DNA from 3 places in the Nonomuraea sp. NPDC059194 genome. Region 2 is predicted to be linked to each of the others. Evidence: riboswitches for the same ligand, from Rfam matches in the RefSeq annotation. Region 2 holds a riboswitch; each other region holds the start of a gene.
The links. A riboswitch is a leader RNA that binds a small molecule or an ion and turns the genes downstream of it on or off. The one in region 2 is predicted to bind thiamine pyrophosphate.
Positions count from the first base shown of each region.

Region 1 (2,258 bases), on a different contig from region 2:
TCGCGACGGTGAGGCCGGGGCCGTACGGGCCGATGAGCGGCAGGTTGTCGGGGGTGCCGGGCCGTAGCCCCGCCACGACGTCGGCGACCTGCAGCTCGGTGATGCCGGGGACCAGCTCCCTGGCGTCGCGCAGCAGCTCGTACAGGCCGCCGGCCGTCACGTGGGTGTCGAACCCCAGCTCCTCCTGGGTGGCGCCGACGACGAGCTCGCCGTCTCCGCGCGGCACGAGGTAGATGGGCGAGCCGTGGACCATGCCGCGCACGCACCTGCCGAGCAGGGGAGAGGGCGAGCGCAGGCGCATGATCTGGCCCTTGACGGGGCGGACGGGCAGGTCGGCCAGCCCGCCGCTCCACGCGCCCGCCGCCAGTACGACCCGCTCGCCGAGCACGACCTCGCCCTCGGCGGAGCCACCCACGCCGCCAGAATCGCCCGCGCCACCGGGGGCCAGCCGTACGCCCACCACGGCCGAGCCGTCGCGGACAAGCTCGGCCACGCGTCGCCGTACCACTGGGACACCGGCCTTCTCCAGCGCGGCCAGCAGGGCCGCGGTGACGCGCCTGGGGTCCACCCACGCGTCGCCCTCGGCCAGCACGCCGCCCCTGACCGACGGCGCCAGCATCGGCTCCAGGCGGCGGCACTCGCGCCCGGTCAGCCGCCGCACCGGCAGCCCCAGCTTGTCCATGAACGCGGCCAGCTCCTCCAGCGCCGCCAGGTCGTCGGCGCCGAAGGCGAGGTCCATCGTGCCCTGGGTGCGGAAGTCGAGCGGGTGGCCGCTGTCGGCCTCCAGCTCGGCGGCGAACGCGGGCCAGCGCCGCAGCGCCGCCAGCCCCAGCCTGAGCAGCGGCTCCTCGGTGTAGGAGACCTCGCTGACCGGCGCCAGCATGCCGGCCGCCGCGTGCGAGGCGCCGGAGGCGGGGGCCGGGTCGATCACCGTGACTCGCGCGCCCGAGCGGGCCAGCCGCCAGGCGACGGACAGGCCCACCACGCCGCCGCCCACGATCAGATCCATCTCGCTCCCTTCGCCGGCATGATCCGGATCAGGTGTCTTGCGGTCGAAGGCCCGTCGAAGCCTTCCTCTCAGCCCGGTACGGCCGGACTCCCGCGCGTCTTCCGCCATCCAGCCTACTCACCGCCCGGACCCTGGTCGTCAGCGGTGGATTGGTTAAGGTCATGAACGTGAATCACGTTGTGGTTGTGGGCGCGGGACTGGCAGGCGTACGCAGCGTCGAGGCTCTGAGGTCTCGCGGCTTCGACGGCAGGATCACGCTGATCGGGGAGGAGCCGCACCGGCCCTACGACCGCCCGCCCCTGTCGAAGGCCGTGCTGCTCGGCACCGCCGACTCCAGCTTCGTCGACTCCGACCTCGACGCCATGCGGGTGGAGCACCGGCCGGGGGTGTCGGCCAAGGGGCTGCGCGACGGCGTGGTGGAGACCACCGAGGGCGAGATCGCCTACGACGGCCTGGTCATCGCCACGGGCGCCGAGCCGATCAGGCTGCACGGCGAGGGCCGCCAGCACGTGCTGCGCACCCTCGACGACGCCCTGTCCCTGCGCGCCCGCCTGGTCCCCGACGCCAAGGTCACGATCGTCGGTGCGAGCTGGATCGGCGCCGAGGTGGCCACCGCCGCGCGCAGGGCGGGCTGCGAGATCACCGTGATCGAGGCCGGGCCCGCCCCGCTCGCCCATGTGGTCGGCCGCGAGGTCGGCGCCGACACCATCCCCTGGTACGAGGGCATGGACCTGCGGCTCGACACCATGGTCGCCTCCGTGGACGAGGGCGGCGTCACACTGGTCGACGGCGGTTTCGTCGAGTCCGACGTGGTGGTCTCGGGCATCGGCGTCCGCCCTGCCGTCGAGTGGCTGGCGGGCTCCGACATCGACCTGCACAACGGCGTCGTCACCGACGAGCACCTGCGCGCCTCCCTGCCGAACGTCGTCGCCGTCGGCGACTGCGCCGCGTGGTGGTCGCGCCGCTTCCGCACCAGGCTGCGCGTGGAGCACTGGGACACCGCGCTCAACGCCCCCGAGGTCGCCGTGGCGACGCTGCTCGGCGAGGATGCCGTGTACGATCCGGTCCCGTACTTCTGGTCGGAGCAGTTCGGCCACATGGTGCAGTACGCGGGCCACCACGCGGGCGCCCGCCTGCTCCGCCGCGGCGATCCCACGGCTGCCAAGTGGTCGGTGTGCTGGTTGACAGACGAAGACAGGCTGGCGGGGGTGCTGACCGTCAACAGGCCCCGCGACCTCGTCCAGGGGCG
Region 1 is NZ_JBHZBH010000002.1:195,615-197,872, reverse strand. Features, by position in the region: gene thiO (glycine oxidase ThiO) at 1-1,009, opposite strand, end outside; TPP riboswitch at 998-1,113, opposite strand; gene ACFXJ8_RS03620 (NAD(P)/FAD-dependent oxidoreductase) at 1,171-2,258, shown strand, end outside.
Region 1: linked by a shared signal. The riboswitch ahead of thiO (glycine oxidase ThiO) and the one ahead of ACFXJ8_RS42830 (purine-cytosine permease family protein) in region 2 are both predicted to bind thiamine pyrophosphate.

Region 2 (2,258 bases):
TGCCCTGCCACCGGGTCGCCGATCGCGACGGGTATCCCGGCGGGCCCACCGCGCTCGAACGCCTGCTGCGGGTCGAGCGCTAGCGCCGCCGTACCCGGCCGATGACCAGGGTGAGCAGGCCCGCGACCACAAACGCGCCCAGGGCCGCGCTCATCCACGGCTGGCGGGTGAAGCCGAGCGCCGCGCGGGCGCCGTCCCAGATCTCCGCCCACCACGGGATCGTGGACGGCGCCGCCAGCAGCCACCACGCGCAGAAGCCGAGCGCCCACGGGATGGTCATGAGCCATCTTGAGGGGGCGTTCTCGCCGGTGTTCCAGGTCTTGGCGCTGCCGAGCAGGAAGTAGTCGACCACGAGCACGCCGAGCATCGGGACGAAGACGGCGCCGATGATGCTGAGGAAGGCGCTGTAGGAGTTGACGTCGACCAGGAGCGCCACGCCGACCGTCAGCACGCCGATCGCCACCGAGAACAGCCGCCGGTCGACGCGCGGCATGAGGTTCTGCAGCGACATGGCGACCGAGTAGACGTTCGCGAACGACTGGTCGGTCTCGCGCAGCACCAGGATGCCGAAGAACAGCGCGCCCAGCGGGGCTGCGACGAACGGGCCGAAGACCGCCGTCGGGTCGCCCAGCACGGCGTCGTGCCCGGCGATCGCGACCGCGTAGACGCCGATGGCCAGGCACGCGACCTGCGCGACCGTGTAGCCGCCGACCACGCCGGTGAAGGCGGCCGAGCTGCTGCGCGAGTGCCTGGCGAAGTCGGCGGCCAGCGGCACCCACGAGACCGACAGCGCGATCACGAAGTCGACGGCGGGGGCGAAGGCGTCCCACGAGCCGCCGGTCTGCGTGGGAGCGCTCTGCAGCAGCGTGACCGCGAACCAGACGGTCGAGATGATCACACCGACCGTGACGACCCGCCTGATCAGCCTGATCGCGCCGAGCGGGTAGATCGTCAGGCCCGTGGTGATCGCCCCCGCGACGACCACCCAGACGGCGTACGGCACGGCGTCACCGAAGATCGCCTGGGCGCCCACGGAGATGACCCACAGCTCGAACGCGCCCCATCCGAGCATCTGGATGATGTTGAGCACGGTCGGGACGTAGGACAGCTTGGCCCCGAACAGGCCTCTGAGCAGCACCATCGCGGGCTGGCCGGTCTGGGCGCCGGGGATGGCGGCCAGTCCGACCATGGCGGTGCCGATGAGACTGCCGACGATCGTCGCGGTGACCGCGGCGGTCATGGTCAGCGGGTTGTCGTCGAGGAGGGGGTTGATGAGGAAGAGGGCGAAGGAGAAGCCGAGAAGGCTGACCCCGAGGTTGGCCCAGAAGGCGCTCTGGTCGAGGACGCCCAATGTTTTCGGCGGGGCCTCGTCGAGGGTCAGAGGTACTTCGGCATGCTTCGGGTCGACGACATGCGTCATCACACGCTCCCTACGCCGGCATTACCCGGACAGGTTCATGCGGTCGGCAACGGCAGTTGCCCTCTCAGCCCGGTTGCCCCGAGCTCCCGCGGTTTGGACTTGTGGGTGCGGCCGGGATCTGCCCAGCTCGCGCCCCAATGATGCACCATTTGTCCGCGTTCAACCACCCCCGCGAAGGCGCCCCCTCCGAAGCGCGGCCGGGACGCCCGGCTCAGGACGACGGTGACGGGCTCGACGCGCGGACCTGAGCCACAAAACCCACCATTAACCACTAAAAGAATTAATCGCCCCTAATCCCTGGAAATCCCACAAAGCGCGACGGCCGCATCGCCCCGCTTAGTCGAAATGAGCAGGTTGGTAGCGATTGGGTCTTATTTTGGTTGAGTTCCTTTGTTGCCGGTGAGGCCCGTCGGCGCACGGGTAACAACGCAGCGATCAAGCACAGGAATGGATCGCTGTGCGGAACAGTTCGCGGGGGGACTAAGAAATGAAGAAGCGATTTCGGTCGCGGCTGACAGCTCTGGGGTGTGCTGTCGGCATGGCCGCAGGACTCGTGGCAGGGGCGCAGGGTACGGCGCATGCGGCGACCATCTTCGTGCCGTGTTTCGGGCCAAATGGCGGCGGGGCTGGACTGGTGAATGCCATCAACACTGCCAACCTCAATGCAGGCGCGGACACCATTGTCCTCTCGCCGCTGTGCCCGTACACCCTCAACAACGTCAACAACAACACCAATGGCCCGAACGGCCTGCCGGCGGTCAGCACCGAGATAACGATTACCGGCAACGGAGCCACGATTCAGCGTAACCCAGTCGGCACCCGTCCGAATTTCCGTGTC
Region 2 is NZ_JBHZBH010000076.1:2,987-5,244, reverse strand. Features, by position in the region: gene ACFXJ8_RS42835 (methylated-DNA--[protein]-cysteine S-methyltransferase) at 1-83, shown strand, start outside; gene ACFXJ8_RS42830 (purine-cytosine permease family protein) at 80-1,420, opposite strand; TPP riboswitch at 1,410-1,520, opposite strand; gene ACFXJ8_RS42825 (right-handed parallel beta-helix repeat-containing protein) at 1,959-2,258, shown strand, end outside.

Region 3 (2,258 bases), on a different contig from region 2:
GCACAGCTCGCGCTGCAGGTCGACGTTCTCCTTGATCTTGTGCATCGGCACGTGACCGGGTCCCTCGATCATGACCTGGACGTCGTGCGCATGAGCGATCCTGGTCAGCTCGCCCAGCGTGCGCAGCTCGGCGAACTGTGCCTCGTCGTTGGCGTCGGCGATGGAGCCGGGCCGCAGCCCGTCGCCGAGGGAGAAGGCGACGTCGTAGGAGGCGAGGATCTCGCACATCTCCTCGAAGTTCTCGTACAGGAAGCTCTCGCGGTGATGCGCCAGGCACCACGCCGCCATGATCGAGCCGCCGCGCGAGACGATGCCGGTCTTGCGGCCCACGGTGAGCGGCACGTACGCCAGTCGTACGCCGGCGTGCACGGTGACGTAGTCGACGCCCTGCTCGCACTGCTCGATGAGGGTGTCGCGGTAGACCTCCCACGACAGGTCGGCGGCCACCCCGTTGACCTTCTCCAGCGCCTGGTAGAGGGGGACGGTGCCGATGGGGACGGGGGAGTTACGGATGATCCACTCGCGGGTGGTGTGGATGTCGCGGCCCGTCGACAGATCCATGACCGTGTCGGCGCCCCAGCGGATGGCCCAGGTCATCTTCTCCACCTCCTCCTCGACCGAGGAGGTGACGGCGGAGTTGCCGATGTTGGCGTTGATCTTGACGAGGAAGTTCCTGCCGATGATCATCGGCTCGCTCTCGGGGTGGTTGACGTTGGCGGGGATGATCGCCCTGCCCGCCGCCACCTCCGCGCGGACGAACTCAGGGTCCACGCCCTCCCTGACCGCGACGAACTCCATCTCCCTGGTCACCACGCCCCTGCGGGCGTAGGCGAGCTGGGTGACGGGCGCGCCCACCGCCCGCAGGGGGTCGCGGCGCGCGCCGGCGAACGCGTTGACGCTCGCGCGCTTCCACGCGCCCTGGTCGCGGTAGCCGTCGTCGACGGGCTGGGGCTGGCGGCCGCCGTACCTGGCCACGTCGCCGCGGTCGAGGATCCACTGCTCCCTGAGGGCGGCCAGGCCGCGGGTGACGTCGGTCTCCACGCTCCGGTCGGTGTAGGGGCCGGAGGTGTCGTAGACGGTGAAGGACGTGCCGTCGCTCAGCTCGATGCGGCGCATCGGAACCCGGAGGTCGCCCTGGTAGATCTTGGAAAAGCGCGCGTCACTCATCGCGCAAACTCCCTTCGCCGGCATTACCCGGAGCAGGTTCTGGCGGTCGGCGGCTGACAGCCGTCCTCTCAGCCCGGTCACACCGGGCTCCCGCGTTGGTCGGCGTAACCGTAACCCGATCACGGGGGTGCCGCGCAACCCCCGACCCGAAACCGTGCAGCGTGCGCAGGTCGGCGACGCAGTAGGGTCGCAAGCGTGAGCGAAACTTCCGCCCCTTCGTCAGCGGAGGACCGGATCTGGACGGTTCCCAACCTGCTGAGCTTCCTGCGGCTCCTCGGCGTGCCCGTGTTCCTTTGGCTGGTTCTGGGGCCCAAGGCGGACGGCTGGGCGATCGGGCTGCTCATGGTGGCAGGGTTCACCGACTGGCTCGACGGCAAGATCGCCCGCGCCTGGAACCAGACCAGCCGGCTGGGCCGCCTCATCGACCCGGCCGCCGACAAGCTCTACGTCTTCGCCACCCTGCTCGGCCTGGTGCTGCGGGAGGTGATCCCCTGGTGGCTCGTCGCGATCATCCTGGCACGGGAAGTCTTTGTCGGATGTTTCTTTCCCGTGCTCCGCAAATACGGCTACAAGGCACTGCCCGTGCATTTCCTTGGCAAAGCGGCCATGGCCAATCTGATGTACGCCTTCCCGCTGCTCTTCCTGGCTTCGCACACCGGCTCCTGGTATGCCGAAATCGCGAAGATTATCGGATGGGCGTTCGCCATTTGGGGAACGGGTCTGTACTGGTGGGCAGGCGTGTTGTATGTGGTACAGGTGCGCCGGCTCGTCACCGCTGCCAGGGGAGAGCTGCGCGATCCCGGGGAAACCGCGAAGAAGGAGTGATCGGGTGAAGGCGGTCGTCATGGCAGGTGGGGAGGGCACTCGGCTGCGGCCGATGACCGCGAACCAGCCCAAGCCCCTGCTCCCTGTGGTCAACCGCCCGATCATGGAACACGTGCTCCGGCTGCTGCGGAAACACGGCCTGACCGAAACCGTGGTCACGGTCCAGTTCCTGGCCGCGCTGGTGCGCAGCTACTTCGGCGACGGCGACGAGCTCGGCATGCGCCTGCACTACGCCACCGAAGATCTTCCCCTCGGTACGGCGGGCA
Region 3 is NZ_JBHZBH010000009.1:29,487-31,744, reverse strand. Features, by position in the region: gene thiC (phosphomethylpyrimidine synthase ThiC) at 1-1,167, opposite strand, end outside; TPP riboswitch at 1,160-1,271, opposite strand; gene ACFXJ8_RS14225 (CDP-alcohol phosphatidyltransferase family protein) at 1,363-1,992, shown strand; gene ACFXJ8_RS14220 (sugar phosphate nucleotidyltransferase) at 1,997-2,258, shown strand, end outside.
Region 3: linked by a shared signal. The riboswitch ahead of thiC (phosphomethylpyrimidine synthase ThiC) and the one ahead of ACFXJ8_RS42830 (purine-cytosine permease family protein) in region 2 are both predicted to bind thiamine pyrophosphate.